2 regions of the Phyllobacterium sp. UNC302MFCol5.2 genome follow, and region 2 is predicted to be linked to the other one. Evidence: predicted binding sites of a transcription regulator. Region 2 holds the regulator's gene; the other holds the start of a gene.
What was found. The regulator PhoB, encoded in region 2, activates phosphate uptake and scavenging genes when phosphate is short. The targets are predictions, from matches to a motif close to TGTCATNNANCTGTCAT.

Region 1 (6,640 bases), on a different contig from region 2:
CACCAACGGCCCCCCTGGCTGGGTGATCTCGATTGCCGTCATGGTTGTCGGAATTTTTTCGGCCATGGAGCTGTTCCCTTCGATCGATTCGCCAGAATGATTTGCAATTCCAAGTGGTTGGGCTGTATCTTCGTATATTAGAGCTTATCTTGGAGGAAATGATGTCAGTTTTCGACGAAGAGCCAAGACGCAAGGTCGTTCATGATATAGGGCAGGATTTGTCGCTGCTGTCGGTTTCCGAACTTGACGAGCGGATAGCCCTGCTGCGGACTGAAATCACACGCCTTGAAGAAGAACGTTCCCGCAAGGGCAACAGCAAGGTCGCGGCCGAAGCGCTCTTCCGCTAAGTTTTGATAGTCTCCGGGGTAACGAAACAGGGATGCCATGAAGTTACCCTATTGCTCCATGAAACGAACCCGGTGCCGGCGGAGTTAGCGAGTCGGTTCCTCCCTCATTCTCATGCAAGGTCTTGCCGTGTTTCGTTCGTTCATCCAGGTCTTCGCGCTTCTTTGCGGTACATCGTTTCTTGTCATGGCGTCCGGCCTGCACGGCTTGCTCCTGCCACTGCGCGGCGGTGCTGAAGGCTTCTCGACGACCTCGCTCGGCCTCCTAGGGACGGCCTGGGCAGGGGGCTTCATCACCTCCTGCCTGCTTGCGCCCCGCCTGGTGCGGCGGGTGGGCCATGTGCGGGCCTTCAGCGCCTTTGCCGCGATCGCGGCAATTGTTGCGCTGTTCACCGGGATTCTTGTCGAACCGATAGCGTGGATCGCCCTGCGCGCCCTGACCGGCTTTGCCATGGCGGGTTCCTACATGGTTATCGAGAGCTGGCTGAACGAGCGGGCGACGAACGCCAATCGCGGCCAGATTTTCGGCCTCTACATGGTGGTCAACTTCGCTTCCATCACGGTAGGCCAGATGATGATCGGCTTTGGCGACGTGCGCTCGGGGACGTTCTTCATGCTGACCGGCATCCTCTTCTGCCTCGCACTGATACCAACCGCCATTTCGACCGCCAGCAGTCCGAAACCGCTGACGGAAGTCCAGCTTGATCTCAGGGCCCTCTACCGCAATTCGCCCGTGGCTTTTCTGGGCTGTATCCTCATTGGCGTGGCCAACGGCGCGTTCGGTACGCTCGGTGCGGTCTATGGCGCCTCCACGGGCATTTCGACAACCGAGATCGCCTTGATGATGAGCGCGTCGGTTATGGGCGGCGCGCTGATGCAGATCCCCGTCGGCCGCATGTCCGACCGCACCGACCGGCGCTACGTCCTTGCGATCGTTGGCGGTGCAGCTGCGGTGATCGGCCTTCTGATCTTCCTCATCTCCCCGCATAATGCCTATGTTATCCTGATCATGACGGCGATCTATGGCGGGCTCGCCTATGCGCTCTATCCCGTCGCGGTCGCCCATGCCAATGACTTTGCCGACTCGGCAAATTTCGTCAAAGTCACGAGCGGCCTGCTGCTGCTCTACGGATTTGGCACGATGCTTGGTCCCATCCTCGGCGCCCTTGCCATGGAGAGCATTTCGCCATCTGCGCTCTTCGGCGTCACAGCGCTCGCGCATGTTCTGATCATGACCCATGCGATCATCCGCTCGCGCATGCGCGCGCCCGTGCCGATAGAGCTCAGGGACAATTTCAAAACTGCCGGCGCCGAGCGGGTAACGCCGGAAAGCGTGCGGCTTGACCCGCGCGCCGAAAACCCGGCGGAATAGGCGTTTGCGGACCTCTGGAGGTTCGCTCGACAACGAAATCCGTTGACAATGCGCTTCGTTTAAACCGACTATTCTACATGGTCGAGACGGATGCCTTTACAGCCATTTCAGATCCCAACCGCCGTTACCTCCTTGAGGAACTTCGCCGCGGGCCAAAAACCGTGAACGAGCTTGCGCTCGGGCTGCCGATCTCGCGGCCAGCGGTTTCCCAGCACCTGAAAGCGCTGCTTGATGCGCGCCTCGTCAAGGTGAAATCGGAGGGCACGCGCCGCATCTACGCCGTCGATGACAGCGGTTTCTTTCACTTGAATTTATGGCTCGACCAATTCTGGAGCGGGTGAGACGATTCTCATGGCGGGCAAAGAAAAACCCGGTCCCTGCGTGAAGCGGGGACCGGGCTCTTTTATCGCTGCCATCGCGGCGCTGGGTAGCTGCCGGATGGAATTTCGTGGGACCTTCCTAGTGGTGGGTGACGGCTAATTTCAGCCTTTCGATCTGTTCTTTCAGCATAAGCTTGCGACGCTTCAAATCGCTTATCATCAGGTCGTCGGAGGCGGGACTTAACAACGCATCAGCAATCTGCTTTTCAAGCGCTCCATGCTTACGTTCAAGCGTTTCAAGATGAGACTCAATGGCCATCCGGCTTCTCCCTTGGTTTGTTGCCCAACTCGTACGTGCTCCACTTGCCGCGCGGCAAGTATGTGACAGAGCCGTGACAGTCTGCCACCACTTTAAGCAATTGTCGAATTTGTTTCGTAGGATTTTCTTGTGGTGTAAAATGTGATATGGCGACGTGCTGGCGAGGACAGAATTGCCTGCAACCAGTCACTAGCTTCTATTACAGCGAAATATCGGGAATCACTGCATGTCCGATCAGGATCAGGCTGACATTCGATTGGCAGTCGCAAGATTGAAACAAGAACACATGGACTTCGATGCCGCCATACAAGCAATGATCCAGGTGGGCTGCGACCAGCTTCGCATCCAGCGCATGAAGAAGAAGAAGCTCATCATCAAAGACAAGCTCATCGAACTCGAAGACAAGATCACTCCCGATATAATTGCCTGATTTCAAGAACGGCAGGCACCTGTCCGCGAGTTAACTTGCGGGGGACAACCTTTTCCTTTAATCCGACCTACTCCCACACCGCCTCGTATTTCAGAGGATGCTCAATGCCAGATAAATGCGCTGACGTCGCAATCATCATGGGAAGCCAGTCCGACTGGGCCACCATGCGTCACGCCGCCGAAACGCTCGATGCGCTCGGCATTTCCCATGACGACCGGATCGTCTCGGCACACAGGACACCGGACCGTCTCGTCGCCTTTGCCAAAGGCGCGCGCGAGGATGGTTTCAAGGTCATTATTGCAGGCGCCGGCGGCGCTGCACATCTTCCCGGGATGGCAGCCTCGATGACTGCTTTGCCCGTGTTTGGCGTTCCGGTCGAATCGAAGGCCCTGTCGGGGCAGGATTCGCTGCTGTCGATCGTGCAGATGCCTGCAGGTATCCCGGTCGGGACATTGGCGATCGGGCGGGCTGGCGCCGTCAATGCAGCATTGCTGGCCGCGGCGGTTCTGGCACTGAACGATACAGCACTTGCGGTACGATTGGATGAATTCCGGCAGGCGCAAAGCGACAAGGTTGCTCTGCGGCCTTCTGACGAGGCATGAGCATGATATCTCCAGGTTCGACAATAGGCATTATCGGGGGCGGGCAGCTTGGGCGCATGCTGGCGATGGCGGCGGCGCGGCTTGGCTACCGGACGGTGATCCTGGAACCCCAGGCCGATTGTCCCGCAGGTCAGGTCGCCAACCAGCATATCCTCGCGGCCTATGACGAGCCGAATGCGCTCGAACAGCTCGCCGAGGTCAGCGATGTCATTACCTACGAATTCGAGAATGTGCCGGTCGATGCAGCGGAAACGCTGAACGAGACGAAAAGTGTGTTTCCCCCGCCCGAGGCGCTCAAGGTTTCGCAGGACCGCGTGGCGGAAAAGCGCTTCCTTGCCAAGGTCGGCATTCCGACGGCGCAATGGCGCATCGTCGAAAGCGAAGGCGATCTCGAAGCCGCCCTGCTGGCATTCGATGGCAAGGGCATATTGAAGACACGGCGCTTCGGCTATGACGGCAAGGGCCAGGTCAAGTTCACCGGAGCCAAGGGCGAGAGTGCGAAGGCCGGCTACGCGGCAATCGGCGCGGTACCCGCCATCCTCGAGGCGATGGTCGATTTCACGCGTGAAATCTCGGTAATCGCCGCGCGCGATCAGGAAGGCAATATCAAGGTCTACGACATCGCCGAGAACGTACATAAAGACGGCATTCTCGCGACGTCGACCGTCCCTGTATCGGTCTCATCCACCATGGCCGGGCTCGCTGCCGATGCCGCGCGCAAGCTGCTGGAAGGCCTGAATTACGTCGGCGTCGTCGGCGTCGAGTTCTTCGTTCTTGCCAACGGCACGCTGCTCGCCAATGAATTTGCCCCGCGCGTGCACAATTCCGGCCATTGGACGGAGGCTGCCTGTGCCGTCTCGCAATTTGAACAGCATATCCGCGCCATCGCCGGCTTGCCGCTCGGCGATACAAGGCGGCATTCCGACTGCGTGATGGAAAATCTGATCGGTGACGATATCGACAAAGTGCCGGAACTCCTCAAGGAGCCCGGTGCAGTCGTGCACGTTTACGGCAAGGCGGAAGCGCGCCCCGGCCGCAAGATGGGCCATGTCACGCGCATCAGCAAAAGACTTTAGCTGGACAAATAAGCGATTGAGCGCGGAATCATGCGATGAATCGCCAGCGGGGAGTTGACATTCGGGGTAATCATTGGCTATTTCCCGGCCACGTGTTTCCGGCGCGCTGCTCAGGCGCGCTTTTTATTGGTGCCCGGTTTCGGGCGTAAAGATACCGGTGCTGAAATGAAGATCAAGAACTCGCTCAAGGCTCTCAAGGCCCGTCATCGTGACAATCAGCTGGTCCGTCGCAAGGGCCGCATCTACATCATCAACAAGACTGCTCCGCGTTTCAAAGCGCGCCAGGGCTGATCGTCCGCGACTCACGCTTATTTGCATTTGACGTTTCGCTGATACGGATTACGATCCGTCTCATGCGGAGCGTCTTTGCGTTTTCAGTCGTAACTTCACTGGCAATATCGCCAGCCTTGGCTTTCGCCGAGGACCAAACGCCCATCGGACAACAGGCCGCCCTTCCCGATATGACCCAGGCGCAAAAGCGCGCTTTGCGGCTCGATGAACTCTTTGCTTCTTTGAAGCGCGAGAGCAACGAGGTGAAGGCTGCGCGCATTGCCTCGCTGATCCAGATTCAATGGCAAAACTCCGGCAGCGCCACCGTCGACCTCATGATGGGCTGGGCCGCCAAGGCGATGGAAGACAAGAAATACTCGGTCGCCCTCGATTTTCTCGACCAGGTCGTGACGATGAAGCCCGATTTTGCCGAGGGCTGGAACCGGCGCGCGACGCTGCACTTCCTCATGAATGACTATGGCCGTTCCATGGCCGACATACAGAAAACACTGGCGCTTGAGCCGCGGCATTTCGGTGCCATGGCAGGCATGGCCGCTATCCTCAAGGATACGGGGCGCAAGGAAGCCGCCCTCCAGGCTTTCGAACGTGTCCTCACGGTCTATCCGATGATGCGCGAAGCGCAGAAACAGGCCGGGGAACTTGCCGACGAACTCACCGGCCAGCGCACCTGATATCCAGGCGATTTGGGCTGGCGGATGCCGGCATGGCACAAATGCAATGTGGTTCGAACCCGCAGGCCGAACCACATCAATTCAAGTTCAATATGCCCGGTTTAGATGCCGGTCAGGCCGTCCGAACCGATATAGGCGATGCGCAGCATATTGGTCGAGCCGGGCGTGCGCAGTGGCACACCTGCCGAAATGATCACCCGGTCGCCCGGATTGCCGAACTCTTCCTGATAGGCAATATGGCAGGCGCGATCGACCATGTCGTCGAGATCGGATGCGTCCTCCGTCACGACGCAGTGCAGGCCCCAGACCAGCGACAGCTTGCGGGCCGTCTCCACCACGGGCGAAAGCGCGATGATCGGCAGTAGCGGGCGCTCACGCGCTGCGCGCAGTCCGGTTGTGCCGGACGCCGTGTAGGTGACGATGGCAGAAAGGTTCAGCGTCTCGGCGATCTGGCGGGCGGCGAGCGAGATTGCATCGGCGCCGGTTGCATTGGGCTCCGGGCGCTGAGCATGGATGATACCCGGATAGTTCGGGTCGCGCTCGACCTCTTCGGCGACGCGCGCCATCGTCGAGACAGCTTCGATCGGATAATCGCCGGCGGCAGATTCGGCCGAAAGCATCACCGCGTCCGCGCCTTCGAAAACGGCGGTAGCGACGTCAGACACTTCAGCGCGGGTCGGGACCGGGGCCGTGATCATCGATTCCAGCATCTGGGTCGCGACGACGACAGGCTTGCCCGCACGCCGGCAGGCACGAATGATCTGCTTCTGGATACCCGGAACCGATTCGAGGGGCATCTCGACGCCGAGATCGCCGCGGGCGACCATCAGCGCGTCGGAAAGCTCGATGATTTCATCGAGCCGCGCCACGGCCTGCGGCTTTTCGATCTTGGAAAGGAGAGCAACGCGGCCACGGGAGATCTTGCGCACTTCCGCAAGATCCTCGGGCCGCTGGATAAAGGAGAGGGCGACCCAGTCGATTTCTTCCTGCAGGACCGCATCAAGATCGCGCCGGTCCTTCTCGGTCAGCGCACCGACGCCGAGCGTTGTATCGGGCAGGCTGACGCCTTTCTTGTCGGAAATCTTGGTGCCCGAAACGACGCGGCAGCGGATCGACTTGCCGTCCGATGCCTCGGCGACGAGCGCCAGCTTGCCATCGTCGATGAGCAGGCGATGGCCGGGCTCGACGGCCTCGAGAATCTCGGGATGCGGCAGG
Region 2 (6,640 bases):
CGGCTCGGGCGGATCGCAAGGCCAGTTCGGACTGATCCCGCTCCTTGCCGGCACACTCTACATCGCTTTCGTCGCCATGCTTTTCGCGGTCCCGGTCGGCCTCTTCGCGGCCATCTACATGGCTGAATATGCGAGCCGCGGCGTGCGCTCCGTCGTCAAGCCGCTGCTCGAAGTGCTCGCCGGCATCCCGACCATCGTCTACGGCTTCTTCGCGCTCGTCACCGTCGGACCGTTCCTGCGCGACCTCAGCGCGGCGCTTTCCGGCGGCTATGCCTTCATCCAGGCGCAGAGCGTGCTCACCGCCGGCATCGTCATGGGCGTCATGCTGATCCCGTTCGTCTCGTCGCTTTCCGACGACATCATCACGGCCGTACCGCAGTCGCTGCGTGACGGATCGCTCGGGCTCGGCTCGACCCGTTCGGAAACGATCCGCCGCGTCGTACTGCCCGCCGCGCTGCCAGGCATTGTCGGCGCGCTGCTCCTGACGGCATCACGCGCCATCGGCGAAACGATGATCGTCGTGCTCGCAGCCGGCGTTGCCGCCAATCTCAACATCAATCCGTTCGAGGCGATGACGACAATCACTGTCAAGATCGTCAACCAGCTGACGGGAGACCTTGAGTTCAATTCGCCGCAAACCCTCGTCGCCTTTGCACTCGGTCTCACGCTCTTCTTCATCACGCTTGGCATGAACATTTTCGCGCTCTACATCGTCCGCAAGTATCGGGAGCAGTACGAATGACCGACATAGCCCTCAATCCCACTGCTGCATCGGCACGTCCCGCCCGGCGAGACATTGGATTAAAGCGCCGCTACGCTGCCGAACGCAGGTTCAAGCTCTATGGCATCGCAGCGATAGCGATCGGCATCTTCTTCCTCATTGCGCTGCTGTTCTCCGTGTTCTCCAACGGCTACACCGCGTTCTGGCAGACCGAGGTCAATCTTGCGATCAATCTCGATCCGAAGATCATCGATCCGGACAATAAGCGTGCCACCGATCCAAACGTGCTTCTGACCGCCAATTATCCGGTTCTCGCCCGCAATGCGCTGGCGGAAAAGCTGGGGGTCGCCCAAACCGACAAGCCCGGCTTGCGCGAACTCGGCAAGCTTTTCTCCGATGGCGTGCGCGGCCAGTTGCGTGAGCTCGTCGTTGCAAATCCTAATCTCATCGGCACTACGCAGAATGTCTGGGTGCTTACGGGCGCCGACATCGACTCCGCGTTCAAGGGCCAGATCGATCTCAGCGTCGACCAGTCGCGCCGCAAGGTTTCGGACAAGCAGGTCGAATGGATGAACAAGCTGAAGGCCGACGGCGCCATGGCCCAGCGATTCAACACCGGTCTCTTCACCTATGGCGCGTCCAGCCGCCCCGAAACTTCGGGTCTCAGCGTCGCCCTCATCGGTTCGCTCTACATGATGCTGATTGTGCTCGGCCTCTCGCTGCCCATCGGCGTTGCCGCTTCGATCTACCTTGAGGAATACGCCAAGAAGAACCGCCTGACTGATATTATCGAGGTCAACATTAATAATCTTGCGGCGGTCCCGTCGATTGTCTTCGGTCTGCTCGGCCTCGCAGTCTTCATCAACTTCCTGCATATGCCGCGCTCGGCATCGCTGGTCGGCGGTCTCGTGCTGACGCTGATGACGCTGCCGACAATCATTATTGCGACGCGCGCCGCGCTGCGTGCCGTACCCCCGTCCATCCGCGCGGCGGCGCTTGGTATTGGCGCGTCGAAGACGCAGATGGTTTTCCATCACGTCCTGCCGCTCGCCGCACCCGGCATTTTGACCGGTACCATCATTGGCCTGGCGCATGCGCTCGGCGAGACCGCGCCGCTGCTTCTGATCGGCATGGTGGCTTTCGTCGCCAATAATCCGGTAACGCCGCTCGATCCTTCGACGGCCTTGCCCGTGCAAATCTACATGTGGGCCAACGAAGCCGAGCGCGCCTTCGTCGAGCGGACGTCCGGTGCTATCATCGTGCTGCTTCTCTTCCTCGCGGTCATGAACATCACGGCCATCCTTCTGCGTCGCCGCTTCGAGCGCCGCTGGTAACTGTTCGAGAGAGGACCTAGTTATGAACCTTATGACGGAACGAAATCTCGAAAAGGCGGTAAACGACAAGATGAGCGCCCAGCCCAACGCAATCAAAATGCAAGGCAAGGATGTCACCGTTCACTATGGCGACAAACAGGCCTTGTTCGGTGTCAGCCTCGACGTGCCGGAAAAGATGGTCACGGCGCTGATCGGCCCTTCGGGCTGCGGCAAGTCGACATTCCTGCGCAGTCTCAACCGCATGAACGACACCATCGAAGGCTGTAAGATCGGCGGCAAGATCACGCTCGATGACGAGGATATCTACAATCCTAAGATCGACGTTGTCGAGCTGCGCGCCCGGGTGGGCATGGTGTTCCAGAAACCCAATCCTTTTCCGAAGTCTATTTTCGAGAACGTCGCCTATGGCCCGCGCATTCACGGGCTCGCGAAGGGTCGCCACGAACTTGATGAAATCGTTGAGAAAAGCCTGCGCCGCGCCAGCCTTTTCGATGAGGTGAAGGATCGCCTGCATGAGGCAGGCACCGGACTTTCCGGCGGCCAGCAGCAGCGCCTGTGCATTGCCCGCGCCATCGCCGTCAGTCCGGAAGTGATCCTCATGGACGAGCCGTGCTCGGCGCTTGATCCGATCGCCACCGCAAAGGTGGAGGAACTGATCGACGAATTGCGCGAAAACTACACCATCGTCATCGTCACCCACTCGATGCAGCAGGCAGCGCGCGTTTCGCAGCGCACGGCCATGTTCCATCTCGGCAATCTTGTCGAGGTCGGCGATACGGAAATGATGTTCACAAGCCCCACCGAGAAGCGCACCCAGGACTATATCACCGGACGCTTCGGCTGACGCAGGAACGAGGACAAAGCACATGACCGAGTTGCAGCACACTGTGCGCTCTTACGATGACGAACTGAAGTTCCTGACGCACAAGATCGCCGAGATGGGTGGTCATGCCGAACGCATGGTCGAACAGGCGGTCGCCGCCATGGTCAATTCCGACAATGCGCTGGCGCAGCGCGTCATCTCGGACGATCTGATCCTCGACGCCGGTCAGCGCGAGATCGATGAAAAGGCCATCACCATCATCGGCAAGCGCCAGCCGATGGCGATCGACCTGCGTGAAGTCATCGGGACGATCCGCATTTCCTCCGATCTCGAGCGTATCGGCGATCTCGGCAAGAACATTGCCAAGCGCGTCGTTGCCGTGACCGATACCCGCCAGACGCTCTCGGTCTACCGCGGCTTGCAGACAATCGCCGAACTTGCCTTGACGCAGCTGAAGGACGTGCTCGACGCCTATGCCACGCGCTCGGTACAGCAGGTGAACATTGTGCGCGAACGCGACGACGAAATCGACGCGCTCTATACGTCGCTGTTCCGCGAATTGCTGACCTACATGATGGAAGATCCGCGCAACATTTCCGCCTGTACGCATCTTTTGTTCTGCGCCAAGAATATCGAGCGCATAGGCGACCACGCCACCAATATTGCCGAGACAGTCTATTACATTGTTACCGGTTCGCAACTGCCGGCGGAACGTCCCAAGGAAGACCAGACACATACTATTATTGTGGATGAAACGACCGAGTCCTAATTCAACTGAAGGCTTGATATGGCAATAGCTCCCAAAATCACCGTTGTGGAGGACGAGGAAGCCCTGAGCGTCCTCCTCCGGTACAATCTTGAAGCTGAAGGCTATGTTGTCGAGACGATCGCACGTGGCGACGAAGCGGAAATTGCGCTGCGCGAGAACGTTCCGGATCTTCTGATCCTCGACTGGATGCTGCCCGGCCTGTCGGGCATCGAACTCTGCCGCCGCCTGCGGGCGCGGCGCGAGACCGAGATCCTGCCAATTATCATGCTCACCGCCCGCGGCGAGGAGAGCGAACGCGTTCGCGGCCTTTCGACCGGTGCCGACGATTACATGGTCAAGCCGTTTTCGACGCCTGAACTACTGGCGCGCATCAAGTCCATGCTCCGCCGCGTCAATCCGAGCCTGCTTTCGCACGTGCTGAGCTTCGGCGATCTCAAGCTCGACCGCGAACAGCACCGCGTTTTCCGCAAGGAGCGCGAGCTGAAACTTGGCCCGACGGAGTTCCGGCTGCTTGAATTCCTCATGCAATCACCCGGACGGGTCTTTTCGCGCGGCCAGCTGCTGGATAATGTCTGGGGTGCGGACATCTATGTCGATGATCGCACCGTTGACGTCCACGTTGGTCGCCTGCGCAAGGCGATCAATATCGGACGTTCGATAGATCCGATTCGCACGGTACGTGGCGCCGGCTATTCGTTCGGCTGATCCCTAATTATTCCGGTTCTGATAAGGGCGTCGCATCAGCGCTAGATGGCTGATGCGGCGCCTTTTGGTATTTTGCAGTCCGCCGACAATGCCTTGCTCAAAGTCTCCACAGCCTGGCTTGAAATTCACGCAAATATAGGGTAGGGGACTATATTATGTCTCATGCCACCAAGGAAAAATCAAAACTGATCGCAAGGATCCGTCGCCTCAAGGGGCAGATGGAGGCCGTCGAGCGGGCGCTCGAAGCCGAAATGCCGTGCGGCGACATTCTAAACCTGGTGGCGTCGGTGCGCGGCGCCGTAAACGGCCTGATGGGTGAACTCGTCGAGGATCATATTCGCATGCACGTCGTCGATCCCGGCACCGAGACGGACAGGGAACGCGCCAAGGGCGCCGCGGATCTCATCGACGTTGTAAGGATGTATCTGAAATGAGCCACGATCACGCGATCCATTTGCCTCAAGGCACGCATGCCCATGTGTTTCTGGGTGACGATCACGAGCGCAACGAACGACGCACCTGGTTTGTGATCGCGCTGACCGCGACGATGATGGTTGCGGAGATCGTGGCGGGAACGGTTTTCGGTTCGATGGCGCTTGTCGCCGATGGCTGGCATATGTCGACACATACTGCCGCGATGTTGATCGCGGCGTTGGCCTATCTCTATGCAAGGAAGAATGCCAGCAATCCGCGTTTCACCTTCGGCACGGGAAAATTTGGCGATCTCGCAGGTTTTGCCAGCGCTGTGATCCTCGCGCTTATTGCACTGCTGATCGGCTGGGAGAGTTTCCTACGCCTTGCCAACCCGATCTCGATCAGTTTTCCGCAGGCGATCTCCGTTGCCGTGCTTGGCCTTGCCGTCAACCTTGTTTGTGCCTGGCTCTTGCGCGACGACCATAGCCATCATCACCACGGTCACCATGGCGATAACCATCATCACCACGGTCACGATCATAATTTGCGTGCCGCCTATCTGCACGTTCTTGCCGATGCGCTGACGTCCGTCCTCGCCATCATCGCCCTTCTCGCGGGCAGCATTTACGGCTGGCTTTGGCTCGATCCGGCCATGGGAATTGTCGGTGCTCTTGTTATCGCCAGATGGTCATGGGGTCTCATCCGCGATGCGGGCGGCGTGTTGCTCGACTATGTCCCTCAGGGTGAAGACCTGCCTGATGAAATACGTGGCGCCATCGAAAAGGAGGGCGACGTGATTACCGACCTGCACGTCTGGCAGCTTGGCCCGGGGCATCACGGTGCCATTGTTTCGCTTTTGAGCGACGATCCGAAAGCGCCGTCGTCCTATCGTGCCAAACTCGCACATATCCATGAGTTGTCGCATGTGACCGTTGAGGTAGAGCCGAAGGCCGCGTAAATTTCGATTCGGGTGTGTCACACGCTTTGAAGACCCCACGTGCGACGAACGTTCGAATAGCCGGGAGCCCATGTGATGACCGTCACGATTTACCACAACCCGAAATGCGGTACCTCGCGTAATACCCTCGCCATGATCCGCAATGCAGGGATCGAGCCGGTGATCGTGGAATATCTCAAGACGCCGCCGAGCCGGGAAACCCTGAAGGAAATGATCAGCCGGGCTGGTCTTAGCGTGCGCCAGGCCTTGCGCCAAAAAGGTACGCCCTATGCCGAGTTTGGCCTCGACAATGCTTCGTTGGACGACGATGCGCTTCTCGACGCGATGATGGCCAATCCAATCCTCATCGAACGTCCTTTCGTCGTGACCGAAAGAGGCGTGCGGCTCAGCCGCCCTTCAGAAATTGTGCTTGAGATCCTGCCAGATGCGCAGAAGGGCCCGTTTTCCAAGGAGGATGGTGAGGTCGTTATCGACAGCTCGGGCAATCGCGTCCGCTGAGCCTCGATGTTATGGACGAGCAACGCCATCGGCCTGCGAAATTTCGGCGCAGTGGTCGACGCGGCTGGCGCCGCAGGGCTTGGTCGTGGAATCTTGCGGCTCGCCGATCTTGGCCCGCGTGAACTCAGTATCCATCAGGGATTTATCGGCGGCTATCGAGCGGAAAAGCCGCTTTGCAGGCTTTTCGACCCATTCGACCCGTCCGGGGGATGCCGTCGAATAGTGCCATGGCATGGTGATGAAGTGAATATTTTCAGACGAAAGATGCTGGACGGCGAAGGCGAGTTCCCGCATCACGCCCGAACTGAAACCCGGGTCGGTGATGACGGATTTCGTCGCGGCATCCATAAAGCTGAAGAGCCGCACAGGGTTCGCCAATTGCGCTCCGAGCAATTTTTGAGCCATGGCACCAAAGAAT

Region 1: the regulator PhoB is predicted to act here: its motif matches at 2,418-2,434, upstream of BR48_RS0110035 (DUF465 domain-containing protein).

Annotation. Positions count from the first base shown of each region.
Region 1 is NZ_JMLL01000010.1:1,659,051-1,665,690, forward strand. It holds gene BR48_RS0110015 (NAD(P)H-quinone oxidoreductase) at 1-66, opposite strand, end outside; gene BR48_RS0110020 (DUF1192 domain-containing protein) at 162-347, shown strand; gene BR48_RS0110025 (MFS transporter) at 460-1,716, shown strand; gene BR48_RS0110030 (metalloregulator ArsR/SmtB family transcription factor) at 1,794-2,057, shown strand; gene BR48_RS0110035 (DUF465 domain-containing protein) at 2,176-2,355, opposite strand; gene BR48_RS0110040 (DUF465 domain-containing protein) at 2,582-2,785, shown strand; gene purE (5-(carboxyamino)imidazole ribonucleotide mutase) at 2,890-3,387, shown strand; gene BR48_RS0110050 (5-(carboxyamino)imidazole ribonucleotide synthase) at 3,390-4,463, shown strand; gene ykgO (type B 50S ribosomal protein L36) at 4,629-4,754, shown strand; gene BR48_RS0110060 (hypothetical protein) at 4,817-5,425, shown strand; gene pyk (pyruvate kinase) at 5,527-6,640, opposite strand, start outside.
Region 2 is NZ_JMLL01000011.1:202,512-209,151, reverse strand. It holds gene pstC (phosphate ABC transporter permease subunit PstC) at 1-742, shown strand, start outside; gene pstA (phosphate ABC transporter permease PstA) at 739-2,055, shown strand; gene pstB (phosphate ABC transporter ATP-binding protein PstB) at 2,126-2,899, shown strand; gene phoU (phosphate signaling complex protein PhoU) at 2,922-3,647, shown strand; gene phoB (phosphate regulon transcriptional regulator PhoB) at 3,666-4,352, shown strand; gene BR48_RS0112285 (metal/formaldehyde-sensitive transcriptional repressor) at 4,508-4,786, shown strand; gene dmeF (CDF family Co(II)/Ni(II) efflux transporter DmeF) at 4,783-5,724, shown strand; gene arsC (arsenate reductase (glutaredoxin)) at 5,800-6,222, shown strand; gene BR48_RS24480 (LCP family protein) at 6,232-6,640, opposite strand, start outside.